Linked DNA regions of Cellulosilyticum sp. I15G10I2. The protein of the gene in region 1 binds, or shares a complex with, the protein of each later gene. Links are inferred from orthologs where the notes say so. Each region holds a gene or a part of one and is shown on either strand. Other genes may lie near its edges.

Evidence for each region.
Region 2: the proteins of uvrB (region 1) and pcrA are in contact, whole or in part, in a crystal structure (PDB 7EGT), measured with the Thermus thermophilus proteins. The link is inferred for Cellulosilyticum sp. I15G10I2 from one-to-one orthologs. Residues at the interface, in WP_096411307.1 of Thermus thermophilus: Glu23, Leu25, Arg26, Asp27, Gly28, Glu29, Arg30, Phe31, Arg55, Glu326, Asp327, Phe328, Glu379, Ser382, Gln383, His398, Gly400, Arg401; in WP_096412145.1 of Thermus thermophilus: His654, Arg656, Phe657, Gln666, Asp668, Glu669, Lys680, Arg681, Leu682, Ser683, Lys685, Tyr686, Ala687.

What each region holds. Positions count from the first base shown.
Region 1 is NZ_FMMP01000006.1:236,007-243,268, forward strand. The notes cover bases 2,580-5,529. They hold uvrB (excinuclease ABC subunit UvrB), read left to right. Parts: upstream 2,580-3,036; coding sequence 3,037-5,022; downstream 5,023-5,529. Other genes in these bases: BN3326_RS01140 (DUF1540 domain-containing protein), read left to right, coding at 2,580-2,888; BN3326_RS01150 (DegV family protein), read right to left, coding at 5,031-5,529. Outside these bases: BN3326_RS01130 (ZIP family metal transporter), read left to right, coding at 1-229; BN3326_RS01135 (copper amine oxidase N-terminal domain-containing protein), read left to right, coding at 373-2,496; more of BN3326_RS01140, read left to right, coding at 2,571-2,579; more of BN3326_RS01150, read right to left, coding at 5,530-5,876; BN3326_RS01155 (hypothetical protein), read left to right, coding at 6,152-6,799; BN3326_RS01160 (patatin-like phospholipase family protein), read right to left, coding at 6,871-7,262. UniProt on the Escherichia coli protein: The UvrABC repair system catalyzes the recognition and processing of DNA lesions. A damage recognition complex composed of 2 UvrA and 2 UvrB subunits scans DNA for abnormalities.
Region 2 is NZ_FMMP01000025.1:41,542-48,806, forward strand. Bases 1-2,953 are described here. They hold pcrA (DNA helicase PcrA), read left to right. Parts: upstream 1-318; coding sequence 319-2,589; downstream 2,590-2,953. Other genes in these bases: BN3326_RS18640 (YerC/YecD family TrpR-related protein), read left to right, coding at 1-167; BN3326_RS18650 (hypothetical protein), read left to right, coding at 2,736-2,924. Also shown: NAD-dependent DNA ligase LigA, read left to right, coding at 3,029-4,987; BN3326_RS18660 (glutamate-5-semialdehyde dehydrogenase), read left to right, coding at 5,082-6,368; BN3326_RS18665 (peptidylprolyl isomerase), read left to right, coding at 6,393-7,265. UniProt on the Escherichia coli protein: A helicase with DNA-dependent ATPase activity. Unwinds DNA duplexes with 3'-5' polarity. Translocates on single-stranded DNA with 3'-5' polarity. Initiates unwinding more efficiently from a nicked substrate than double-stranded DNA.

The DNA.
Region 1 (7,262 bases):
GATCCCCTTAATATTGGGGAGTATTATGGGGGTAGCTGGCATATTAGGTTATGTGCTAAGTGGGATAAGTCCTAATTATATTGTGACTGCCCTTGGTCTTGCGGCAGGGATCATACTGTATATTGTATGTGAAGAACTTATTCCAGAGTCCAGAAAGATATGGAATGGAAGAACCACAACAATTGCAACTATAGTAGGTATGATGCTAGGGCTTCTCATTCTTACATAGTGTTTAAGAAGAAAATAAAACTTTGTTATAAATTGAACTAACAAAATATAGCAAATTATGGTATAATCATACTTTATAACCCAATAAAACTAGATATTTTGGAGTAAATAAGACATAAAAAGTATGAGAGTAGGAGACAGAGGATGAAAAAAAAGATAATAAGTATAGCTATGGGATTTATATTAGCCTGCAGTCCTATGAGTTATATACAGGCATCTGAGTATTTAGAGGAGCCAGAACTTAGTCAAACAGTAGGTAATAAGTTTTACATAGAGCCCGATCGTCAAAGTATTGAGCTTAAGATAGATAGTAAATACGCATTTATTAATCAAAAACAGTATCAACTTAATAGCGCACCAACTATTATTAAGGATAAATTATATGTACCTTTTAAGTTTATTGCAGATGAAATGCTTGATATACATGGACAGTTTGATATCAAAACCCGTAGAATAACCTTAAAGCAATATAATAAAACGATTGTCCTTACAGAGGGAAAGCAGACGGCCACTATTAATGGCCAAACGGTCAAATTAGAAGCTGCTCCGATTATTCAAAAGGGGGCTCTTTTACTGCCTTTTAAGTTTATAAGTGAACAGTTCAACATTTTATTTGAACTAGATAATGTAACTAGTACAGTTAAGTTTTCTTTGATCGAGGATATAAGTCAAAAAGTTGAAGGCAATAGACCAGTAGCGAAGTTTGCTTTTGAAAAGAATACTTTTGTTGCGGGACAAGCTATTAAAATACTAGATCAAAGTTTTGACCAAGACGGTGATGCCATTATTGAAAGACAATGGCAGATAGATCATGACAAAGCAAATAGAAGTTCAAGTTTAGAAGCTTTTTTGGAAAAGCCTGCGCCAGGAGAACATTATATTTCCTTAAGAGTAAAAGATAGTAAAAATAACTGGAGTGAGTGGTTTACCCAAAGTATTAGTATACAGCCTAATATAGCGCCTATTATTTCAAAACTTCAACTACCTAAAGAAAGTTTTGCTCAAGGAGAAGAAATAGATATTGAATATACCTATGAGAATGAAGCTTGGGAACCAATCGAAGAAGAATTATGGAGTTATAGCATAATAGATAAAAAAAGTAATCAAAAGGATAGCACGATAGGAAAGCCAAGGGCCCTTTTTTATCCAGGGGAATATAGTATTGAACTTCAGCTTAAAGATGCTTATGGTAATATGAGTGAAAAGATTGAAAAGGTAATTACTATTACCGATAAGATTATACAAACAGAACTTGATTATAAGTTTAAAAAGGGCATTATAGGAAGTGTTATAGATAATTATGCACAGTTTAATTATCAAAATTATAGTGTAGTGGATGATTATACGGTTACAAATACAGGAGCTAAACTTCTAATGAGTAACTCGCCTGAATCAGTTAATCAAAAAGGTATTTTGTATAAAGATAAAGTTCAAGGTGCAGGCAGAGTACTTTACCATCATAAAAATATAATGAATGATAGTTTTGAAAATAAACGTTTAGTTATTATGATGGAAAATAAAAATGAGACACCTATTACAGTAACCAAAAGACGAGAAGGGACAAGAGGTCCAACAAATGATATTCTGCACGCAGGATCATTGGCATTGGCTGATTTTTTAAATAAAGATTTTTATCATGAATACACACTACTTGCAGGAGAAAAAAAATATTTATTTGATACTGTAAAGCGTCAGTGGAATAGTGGGGATACTGTTTCTGGCATGATAGAGTTTTATAGTAACGAGGAAGTACATATCACTATTGCAGTCATTGGGCAAGATACACAGATTGCAGATATAGACGCCTTACCAATACTTGCAAAAGATGGTATACATACAAGAGGCAGTTTTGAGAATGCAGATAGATATTATAATTTAATGATTAATAATGATAAGCCTTATAAGATTATGCTGGGACTGCCTGCAAATAATATGGAAGATTGGCTTGAAGGCTATGATGCATTAACTGGAGAAAAAGTGATCAACAAAGGTAATTATGGGATGTTATATTGGCTAAGGCTTAGGGTTAAAGAAGAGACAGGTGTACTTTTTAATGTTAGAAGTAATATCTATAAAGGTGCTATTGCTTATACCGATAAAGGAGCTTATGCAATGCCCCAGAATGGTTTTGTCAAAGGGCCAAAGCAAGCTTTTGTAGCCGGTATTGTAAAAGAAAATAAAATGAGTGAACTGATTTATGCTCTGCCTAATGGATCAGCGGCCCCTGTCTTATTCTGTTTTATACCAAAAAGTCAATGGAATAAATAATGCTTATACTATAAGTATATTTTTCTCTTATTTCAATCACACTATAATCATAATGTGTATGAAGGAGAGAGACTATGCCCAAGTTAAGATGTAGTGTACGCACATGTTTACACCATTCCAATAATTTCTGCGGGATGGGGGCCATTACTGTAAGTGGAAAAACGGCGAGTGCATCCAATGAGACATGTTGCAATACTTTTTGTGATAATGAGGGTAATATGACAAATGCTGCAATAGACATAGACCCAAATACTGACACAGGTATTGCTTGTAACGTTCAACAATGTGTTTATAATCAAAATGATATCTGTATGGCGGGTGGCATCCAGGTAAATGGACAGTATGCAAGCCACCACGGAGAAACAGAATGTTCAAGCTTTTCCTATCAATAACCTATCAAAAAGTCCTAAGATCTTCTAGAGATTAGGACTTTTTGATATTGGGGCTGTTTTACTTAAGTAAAAGGTATACAATGACTATAGCAAGAAATCCATAAATGTATTATAGTAATAGAAAAGCTATTTTTAGAAGGGGAGAATTATGAATAAATTTGAAATTTTTTCAGAGTTTATGCCTACAGGTGACCAGCCACAAGCTATAGAGCAATTAGTGGAGAGTTTAAAACAAAACAATAAATATCAAACATTACTGGGGGTAACAGGTTCAGGAAAAACATTTACAATGGCTAACATTATAGAAAGAGTCCAAAAACCAACACTTATTATTGCCCATAATAAAACCTTAGCGGCGCAGTTATATAGCGAGTTTAAAGAGTTTTTTCCAAATAATGCAGTTGAGTATTTTGTATCTTATTATGATTATTACCAGCCAGAAGCCTATGTTGCACATAGTGATACGTATATTGAAAAAGATTCCAGCATTAATGAGGAAATTGATAAACTTAGGCACTCAGCTGCTGCAGCATTATGTGAGAGGGAAGATGTTATTGTGATTGCCAGTGTATCTTGTATTTATGGACTTGGAGATCCAATTGATTATACGAATCAAGTCCTTTCATTAAGAGTTCATGCAGAAATGGACAGAGATGATGTACTTAGAAAACTGATAGCGATTCAATATACAAGAAATGATATGGATTTTGCCCGGGCGACCTTTAGAGTAAGAGGCGACACTGTTGAGATCATTCCTGCTGCAATGTCAGAGAAAGCGCTACGCATAGAATTTTTTGGGGATGAAATAGATAGAATTTCTGAGATAGATCCTCTGACTGGAGCAGTTCTTGGATATAGAGATCATGTTGCTATTTTTCCAGCTTCTTTTTATGCCATTTCTTCAGATAAGATGCAGTTAGCTATTAAGAGAATAGAAGAGGAACTTGAAGAACGTCTAAAAGAACTTAAGTCAGAAGATAAACTTTTAGAAGCGCAGAGACTTGCACAAAGAACCCATTTTGATATTGAAATGCTTAGGGAGATGGGATATTGCTCGGGGGTAGAGAATTACTCAAGACATTTAGCTGGAAGAGAGGAAGGGAGTACGCCTTTTACATTACTTGACTATTTTAAAAAGGATTATCTGATGATTATTGATGAATCCCATATGACGGTACCGCAAGTGAGAGGGATGTATAATGGAGACAGAGCAAGAAAGACTGTGCTTGTAGATTATGGCTTTAGATTACCTTCGGCACTTGATAACAGACCTCTTAGATTTGAAGAGTTTGAATCTAAAATTAATCAGATTTTATTTGTTTCGGCTACACCGGCACAATACGAACTAGAGCATTCACTGGAAGTCACAGAACAGCTCATAAGACCAACGGGGCTACTAGATCCTATTGTAGAGGTAAGACCGATTAAAGGGCAGATAGATGACCTTTTAGGTGAGATAAATAAAATTACAGCCAAGGATGAAAAAGTATTAGTTACGACGCTGACTAAAAGAATGTCCGAAGATCTTACAGAGTATTTAAAAGAGATGGGTGTAAAAGTAAAATACCTGCATTCTGATATAGATACGCTCGAGCGTATTGAGATTATTAGGGATCTTAGGCTGGGGGTATTTGATGTATTAGTAGGGATTAACTTGTTACGAGAAGGACTTGATATACCAGAAGTTTCGCTGGTTGCAATATTAGATGCAGATAAAGAAGGTTTTCTGCGTTCAGAAACGGCTCTCATACAAACAATAGGTCGCGCAGCCAGAAATGCACAGGGCAGAGTTATTATGTATGCTGATCGTGTTACAAACTCTATGGAACGTGCTATTTCAGAAACGATAAGACGTAGAGCCATTCAAGAGAGCTATAATAAGACACATAATATTACACCAAAAACAATTAAGAAAAAGATAAGAGACCTTATTGTTGCAACTAAAATGGTTAAACAAGAGCAAGAGCTGTTTAAAGATAAGGCACCAGAAAGTATGACACATCAAGAGCTAGAAAAAGCAATGAAGAAAGTAGATAAAGATATGAAAAAAGCAGCTGCAGACCTTCAGTTTGAAAGAGCAGCTGAATTACGAGATATGCTTGTTGCGTTAAAGAAGATGTATGTAAGCAGATAAAATAGGAATTATTTAGTATAGTAAGCAATACCAACACATCCGGGGCCTACATGCAGGCCTATTACAGGACCTATACATTGAATAGTAACATCAATATGCACTTTCTCTTTAATGTTATTGGCAAGAAGCGCCCCCTCTTCCGGGCAGTTAATATGATGGACGATAACGCCTCCAAGGTCAGCCCCATTTATATCTTGTAAAAATTTATCTACCATAGTATCTATAGCTTTCTTTTTGGTACGTACCTTAGTAAAGATCGTGGTCATGCCATTTTGTACAGTTAAAATAGGCTTTATTTGGAGTAAGTTGCCAAGCAGTGAGGCGGCAGTACCAATGCGGCCTCCTTTTTTTAAATATGTTAATGTATCAGGAATAAATAAAAATGTGCTGTGTGTGATAACGTGCATCGCAGATTTTATGATATCATCCATAGATTTATAAAGAGAGGCTGCATGGGCTGCTTCAATAACTGCATAACCCATCTGCATACAATTGGTTCTTGAGTCAAGCAGTTCTATTTGGGCATGTGGATATTTTTCTAAAAGTAAATCACGGGTGATATGAGCGCCTGAAAAAGTTCCGCTCATATCAGATGATAAGAAAATGCCTAAGGCAGAATCACCATTTTGAATAATACGTTCAAAAGTTTTGAAAACTTCTTCAGGTGCAGGCTGAGAAGAAGTAGGCATTTCTTGTGCATTTTGCATTTCGTTATAAAAACTTTCAGTATCGATTTCGAGTTCGCGTGTGCTTTTCCCATTTAAAATAACACTTAATGAAATAATACTTATATCATACTTTTCAATATATTCCTGGGGTATGTAAGAAGTACTGTCAGTTACGAGTTTAATCATCTGGGTGATACCTCCCTAATTCTTAAAATGAATGAATATACTATTTTTAGTAAGGATAGTACAGTCAATATTAACTATAGTTTAACATTGATTAGAGGAAAATCCAACACTTTTGCTATAAAGGATAGATAATATGAGCAGGCTATGCTATCATTAAGATGATGCTATAAAGAATTGATAAAATGTAGTAGAACATGTATAATATGGATATACACATCTTCACCGAAGACACAGTATAGAGACTTTAAAATAAGGCTATAAAAGGAGGTCAAACAATGAAAAATAAAAACAACTACAAAGTTTGGGGTTTATCAATTATAGCTGTTGCAGTTATAATAGTTGGTATAGTTTTTACTATAACTCAAATTCAACAAAGAGACAGTGCTGTTAATAATGGGATCGGTGAGAGTAAACCGCAACAAAATGTATCGCAGCCAGCTGATACAAAAGAAAAGGATGCTACGGGTTCTACTGAGAAAGAAGAGAATAATCTAGTAGAGTCAAATCAATTAGCACTTTTTACAGGAGATACTGATACGTATAATAAAAAAGAATTAGAAACTATATCCGTACAAGAGGATTTAAGGTTAGAAAAGAAGTTAGAAATTATTGCATATGAGTTATCTAAGATGTACTTTGATAATTTCCCTATAGAAATAAAAGCAATTGAGCAGGTAGACGGCAAAAAAATAGCTGTTATTAATTTAAAAGAGAAGCAAGAATCTAATGATAAAAACAAGACGTGGATGCAGTATTTAAATGCTGGCAGTACAGGTTCAAAGATTACATTAATTACTTTAGAAGAATCCTTTTTACAAAGGGACTTTAAAGGTGAGTGGATTGATGCTATAAAAATAATATATGAAGAAAAAGATATTGAAGAGTTGGATCATTTTCCAGGGACGGAAGTTATATATCGTTAAATGCATTTAAGCGTAATAAAATAAAGATATAGCGTATTTCATAGGATGATATGCTATATCTTTATTTTTATTCATAAAGCCAATGCTTTTGCAATGTGTTGAATAAAGACTAAGCCTACTTTTAAAAGCACAGGCTTTTTTTGTAGGTTTGTTTCCAAACTATTAGGAGTTGCACTCAGCTCATGAATAAAGTTCTGTAAAGTATAAATTTTAAATCGTTCTATATCACTTTCTAAAGCGATAGGCTCAAGCAGGCTCAAAATAAGATCTTCATAAGTGCTACACATATCTAATTTTAAAAGCCGGCTAAGCTTAGGAAGAACCTTTTCAAACAATAAGCGTTCAGGTTGCATTTGGGTATATGACTGAAGAGATAAATTCTTACTTATTTGCAGTATAGTATCTGCAGAAAGTGATAGCAGGACATTTAAGAAAAACATATTGTCTGTTGAATAGATATAGT
Region 2 (7,265 bases), on another replicon or contig:
CCCTTGCACAACGGTTGGAAGTCGCTAAGATGTTACAAGACAAAAGGACTTATATAGAAATCCAACAGGTGACTGGCGCTTCAACAGCGACTATCAGCAGAGTTAATCGATGTCTGAGCTATGGTTCAGATGGGTATAAAGTCGTGCTAGACAGAGTGAAAAAATAAGCAGTTTCTGGCAAATAGATACACATGCTGTTGCAAGCTATAATGTATTACTAATCCGTAGTGGCAGGCCCCTTAAAGAGCCTGCCGTTTTGTGTTAGTCTAAAAAGCATAAGCTTATCTTCCAAGTTTAAAATAAAGGAGAAATAAGGATATGGATTTTACTAAAGGATTAAATGATATGCAAAAAGAGGCTGTACTTCATACAGAAGGACCACTTCTTATATTGGCAGGAGCAGGCTCAGGCAAAACAAGGGTTCTAACTCATCGTATTGCCCATTTAGTAGAAAATAAAGGCGTAGCACCATGGTCAGTTCTTGCCATTACTTTTACGAATAAAGCAGCAAAAGAAATGAAAGAAAGAGTAGCTGCTTTAATTGGAGAAGAAATGGCCGATGATATGTGGGTTAGTACTTTCCATGCAATGTGCGTACGTATTTTAAGAAGATATTCAGAAAAGCTAGGATATGGCAGATATTTCACTATTTATGACACCGCTGATCAAAAATCTCTTTTAAAAGATATCCTAAAGCTTCTTAATGTTAATGAAAAAAATTTCCCAGTAGGTACAGTATTAGGCGCCATAAGCAGTAAAAAAAATGAACTTATTACAACAGATATGGCCACAAAAAGAGCAGCTGAGGATTATAGAGAAAAGATTATAGCCCAAGTTTATGCAGCTTATCAGAAAAAATTAAAGGATAATAATGCGATGGACTTTGACGATCTTTTAATGAATGCTTATTTACTCCTAAGAGATCACGCGGACGTACTTAACTATTATCAAAATAAATTTAAATATATCTTAGTAGATGAATATCAAGATACAAACGGTGCACAGTATCAGCTCGTAGAAATGTTGGCAAAGGCGCATCATAATCTTTGTGTAGTGGGAGATGATGATCAGTCTATTTATGGCTGGAGAGGAGCGGATATCAGCAATATACTGGACTTTGAGAAAGATTTTGCAGCAACAACAGTCATTAAACTTGAACAAAATTATCGTTCCACTAAAAACATATTAGAGGCTGCAAATCGAGTAGTTGCCTACAATAAAGGGAGAAAACCTAAAAAACTTTGGACAGATAACGAAGACGGTCAAACGATTACTATAGTACCAGCAACTAATGAATATAGAGAAGCGGAAGCTATTGCAAAAAACATCGTAAAGAGTATTGAAGAAGGAGAAAGAGATTATAGAGAATTTGCTATTTTATACCGTACTAATGCGCAGTCCCGTGTGCTTGAGGAAAAAATGGTAGAAAACTCTATACCCTATAGACTTCTTGGCGGAACAAGATTCTATGAGAGAAAAGAAATTAAAGACTTAGTCAGCTACCTTAAAGTGGTGGCGAACATAAAAGATGATGTGGCTATAAAACGTATTATTAATGTTCCCAAAAGAGGGGTAGGGGCAGCTAGTGTTAATACCCTGACTGATTATGCCCTAAGACAAAACATGGATTTTTTTGAAGCAGCCAGACTTTCAAAAGAACTTGGTATACTAGGGAATGGGCCTAGTCAAAAAGTTTTAAGCTTTGCAGTACTTATAGAAGAGTTACAGCAAGCTGCAGCTTCAAACAATATCCAAGCGTTACTTGAACTCATTATAGAAAAAACTGATTATTTAAACTACATTCGTCAAACAGAAGCTGAAACGGCAGAAGATCGTTTAAGAAATATCGAGGAGCTTATTGCAAAGACGATGCATTATATGAGCCATGCCGAGGAGCCTAGATTAGATGAATTTTTAGAAGAAGTTGCACTTGTAGCAGATATTGATAATTACGATGAAGATAGTAACTCGGTAGTACTTATGACGCTACATAGTGCCAAAGGACTTGAGTTTCCTGTCGTGTTTATGCCAGGGGTAGAAGAAGGGCTCTTTCCAAGCTATATGAGCCTTACAGAGGGAGACGATAAATTAGAGGAAGAAAGAAGATTATGTTATGTGGGCATTACAAGAGCCAGAGAAAAACTATATATTCTTCACGCAGAACAGCGAACACTTTTTGGACGTACACAGTACAGTTTACCTTCTAGATTTATCAGAGAACTTGGAAGAGGAGAATCAAGACTGCAAAAATCTCAGGAAGACTCCAAAAGTCTTAGAACCTTTGAGACAAAGTCTGCAAATGAGAAAAAAACGTTTGTTACTAAAGAAATACCTAAGCCTACTATGCCGTCTTTTAGGAGTAAAGGACCTATAGGCCATAATCTAGGACATGCACCTTCTAAAATAGAAAATTTACCTCAGCCCATTTTAGATTTTACGGAAGGTGATATTGTAAAGCATAAGATGTTTGGGCAAGGAACTATTAAACAAATTGACAAAATTAAAGATGATGTATTTGTGACAATTAGCTTTCAAAGTGGTGAAATAAGACAGTTAAGTACAAGGTTTGCTAAACTACAAAAGTTATAATTTTAATAAGTAACAGTTTTAATTATTTTGTATAGTAAATAGTGCATATTTAGGAATAAATAATTGATTAATAAATAACGAAGTGATAAAATAAGCTTAAATGCTATACAATATGTTATATTGTGTTAAGGAAGTGTGAATCCTATATGCTATTACAAGAACTCATTAAGAACACGGAAAATTTTTTAAAACTTGCAGAGGATATGTATAAAAGCGGAAGGCTGACATCTGAGGAATATGATGAAATGACATTTATTAAGAGGAATTTTGTAGATCAAGCTAGATGTCATACACTTGGGACTAAACTTATGCAGCGCTACAAACAAAAAAAATAATAATATGAAGAGCTCCTTAAAAGTATTAATTTTAGTGCTTTAGGGAGCTTTACTAATAGTCTTATAACCTATAAAATATAAAGTATTTAAGTTAGGAGAAGTTTATGCGTAGTGATCAAATGAGCAGAATGAAAGAATTGGTAGAGCTATTAAATAGAGCGGCTTATGCATATGAACAGCAAGATACAGAAATAATGAGTAACTATGAATATGATAAGCTTTATGATGAACTTAAGAATCTTGAAGAACAGACAGGCATTATTCTTGCAGGAAGTGTTACCCAAAAGGTAGGTTATGGTGTTGTAAGCAGCTTACCTAAAATAATGCATACACAGAAAATGCTTTCACTAGATAAAACTAAAGACAGTGAGAGGCTTAAAACATTTTTAGGTGCCGAGGAAGGGCTCTTATCCTGGAAGTTGGATGGCCTTACGATTGTATGTACTTATGAGGCAGGTAAACTTGTCCGTGCAGTTACAAGAGGAAATGGAGAAATTGGCGAAGATGTTACTAATAATGCAAAAGTATTTAAAAATCTTCCGCTGAAAATAGATTATGAAGAGTCACTTGTCATAAGAGGTGAAGCGATTATTACTTATTCAGACTTTCATAAAATCAATGAAAAACTAGGTGAAAAAGAAGAAAAATATAAAAATCCTAGAAACCTATGCAGCGGCAGTGTAAGACAGCTTAATTCCAAAATTACGGCAGATAGAAAAGTTAGGTTTTTTGCCTTTGCGATTGTAGAAGGTGGTATGGCGTTTCAGACAAAGAGTGAGCAGATAGATTGGTTAAGTTTAAAGGGATTTGAAACTGTAGAGTATAAGAAAGTTACACAAGCAACCCTAGAAAGGTGCGTTAAATACTTCGCAGAAGAAATATCAAATAAAGACTTTGCATCAGATGGGCTTGTACTGACTTATAATGATATTTTTTATGCTAAAGGGCTTGGTGAAACAGCAAAATTTCCAAGAGACTCAATTGCCTTTAAATGGCAGGATGAAATAGCAGAGACACAAATTATTAATATTGAATGGAATACATCTCGTACAGGGCTTATTAATCCAGTAGCTATTTTTGAACCGGTAGAGATCGAAGGGACTACTGTGGAGCGAGCTAGTGTCCACAATTTAAGTATATTAGAAGATCTAAAACTTGGAATAGGGGATACCGTAAAGGTATATAAAGCCAATATGATCATCCCTCAGATTTCAGAGAATGTAACCCCAACTGGACCTGTTAAAGCGCCAGATGCATGTCCGGTGTGCGGCGCACATACCATTATTAAACAAGAGAAAGCATCGAAGACACTCTATTGTACAAATACCAACTGTAAAGCGCAGCGCTTAAGAGCTTTTGTACATTTTACAAGTCGTGATGCTATGAATATTGAAGGACTTTCAGAAGCGACAATCGATAAATTTCTTAAGAAAGGTTATTTGCAGGAATTTAGTTCGCTTTATCATTTAGAAGGCTATAAGGAATCAATCGTTCAAATAGAGGGGTTTGGAGAAAAGTCTTATCAGAACCTAATGCAATCTATTGAAAAATCAAGAGATGTTGGCCTTGCACAGTTTATCTATGCACTAGGGATTGTACAAGTTGGACTAAATACAGCTAAGCTTATCTGTAAACATTTTAATTATGAAATTGATCAAATGATACATGCAAAAGAGGAAGAACTAAAAAATATTTCAGGGATTGGCCCGGTTATTGCAAGAGAGTTCAGTGCCTATTTCAGTTTGGAAGTTAATCAAGTTATGGTGCAGAATATGCTGAAAGAACTTCACTTAAGACAGGAGAGTGTGGCTGCTATACCGGAATCACAGATTAAAGACCATACGTTTGTTATAACCGGAGAAGTTTATCACTTTAAAAACCGTAAGGAGCTGCAAGCTAAAATAGAAGAACTAGGTGGTAAAGTAACAGGTTCTGTGAGTAAGAGTACGCATTATCTAATTAATAATGACAATGCGTCAAGCTCTAGTAAAAACAAGAAAGCTAAAGCATTTGGCATCCCGATTATTACAGAAGAGAATTTTTTAGAACTTATAAAAGCTTAGGGAAATGAGATAATGTTTGTAAGCCTATTATAAAAAAGGTATAATGGTTCTATGTGTTTAGTAAAGACAGAACAATTTAAGGAGGATTATGCATATGGATATATATGAGGCAGCCCAAAACGCAAGAAAGGCAGCTATTCAATTAGCAGCCATAGATGGCGATAAGAAGAATGAAGCATTAAGAGCTATTGCTAAAGCCCTTGAGAAAAATAAGCATGCAATAGAAAAAGCCAATAGCATAGATCTAGAAAACAGCGAAAAAGAACAAGCAGCTATGCCGCTTTTAAAAAGATTGAAGTTTGGTGAAGAGAAAATAAAAGACGTAGTACAAGGCATACAAAGTCTTATAGGTCTTGAAGATCCAGTTGGTAAGATTCAGCTTAAGACAGAATTAGATAAAGATTTAATCTTAACTAGGATTGCATCACCCATTGGTGTTATAGGCGTTATCTTTGAATCGAGACCTGATGCACTTGTTCAGATCTCTGCACTATGTTTAAAAAGTGGTAATGCTGTACTCCTTAAAGGTGGCAGCGAGGCAAAAGAAACGAATAAAATACTTTTTCAAATTATAAAAAAAGCAACAGAAGACATAGGTATACCTACGGGCTGGATAGCGCTTATGGAAAATAGGCAAGATGTAAATGCCATTCTTAAAATGGATAAGTTTATAGATCTGCTTATTCCAAGAGGATCTAATGAGTTTGTAAGCTATATTATGAAAAATTCTAATATCCCTGTTATGGGACATGCGGATGGCATATGCCATACTTATGTGGATCAAGAAGCAGATAGTGATCTTGCAGTCAAAGTAGTAACAGATTCAAAAGTACAGTATGTAGCAGTATGTAATGCATTAGAAACACTACTCGTTCATCAAGAGATTGCTCCTATATTTCTGCCAAAGCTTAAAGCATCTCTAGATCAATACAAAGTGCTTATAAAAGGATGCGAAAAAACGAGAAACATCATTCATGCAGAAGCTGCAGATGAAGCAGATTGGCAAACCGAGTATCTGGACTATATACTTTCTATTAAAATAGTAGATAATCTTCAAGAAGCAATAGATCATATTAATAACTACGGCTCAGGCCATACAGATTGTATTGTGACGAAGAATGAAGAAACAGCAGCTCAGTTTATGATGCTAGTTGATTCAGGGAATGTTTTTCATAATGTATCGACAAGATTTAGTGATGGATTTAGATATGGGTTTGGTGCAGAAGTAGGTGTAAGTACAGCTAAGATTCATGCAAGAGGCCCTGTAGGCATAGAAGGACTACTCATTTATAAATATAAGCTATGTGGAAATGGACACATCGTAGCAGATTATGCAACCGGTGAAAAACATTTTACACATAAAAAAATAATAACATTGTAGAAAATTTAAAGAGGAGACTATATGATGAAATGTAATAAGTGCGACAATATGAATCCAGAGGATCAAATATACTGTTTAGAATGTGGAGAACAGTTAAGTGAAGAGCAAGAGACTGTTCAAGAAGAACAAGCGGTAGAGGAAGAACAAGTAACAGATGATACAGAAGTAAGTCATATAACGAATGAGGAACCAACTGGATTTCAAGAAGAAATTGGTACTAAAAAAAGTAAGCATACTAAATTAATTGCAGGGATTGTACTTCTAATAGCTGTTGGAATATTTATAGCGTTGTACGCTAATCAAAAACCTTCAGCAGATCAATTAAAAGATGCGGCTAATAGTCCAGCAGAACAATTACCAGAGAGTAGTCAGAGTGATCAAATTGTAGTTGTAATAGGTGGAGAAGAGATCACACATCCCGTTTTCAACTTATACTTTTGGATTACACAGCAACAGTTTGAAAGTGCTGGGCCTAACATATGGGAAATGGAGACGGGCGGACGCAAAACATTAGATATAGCTAAGGAAAATACATTGGATAATATTAGTCTCGTTATTGCAGCTAAGCAAAAAGCTGAAGCCCTAGGATTAGAATTATCCAAAGAGGATCAAGATCTTGTTTATGAACAGGCCAATACAATTATAATGAATAATACAGAGTTAGTAGAGAAATTAAAATTTGATATTAAAGATATGGAGAGATTTCTTAAGTATGATTTTACGATACAAAAGGTTGTAGAAGGTTTAAGGGATAATTATACACCAAGTGAAGACGAGATTAATACGCAAATGGAGCAGATTAAAGCGGGTTACGAGACTGCAACAGTAAAACATGTCCTTATTGCCAGTAAAGATGAAAAAGCAAGGGAACTTGCACAAGAAGTTTTAAATAAGGCA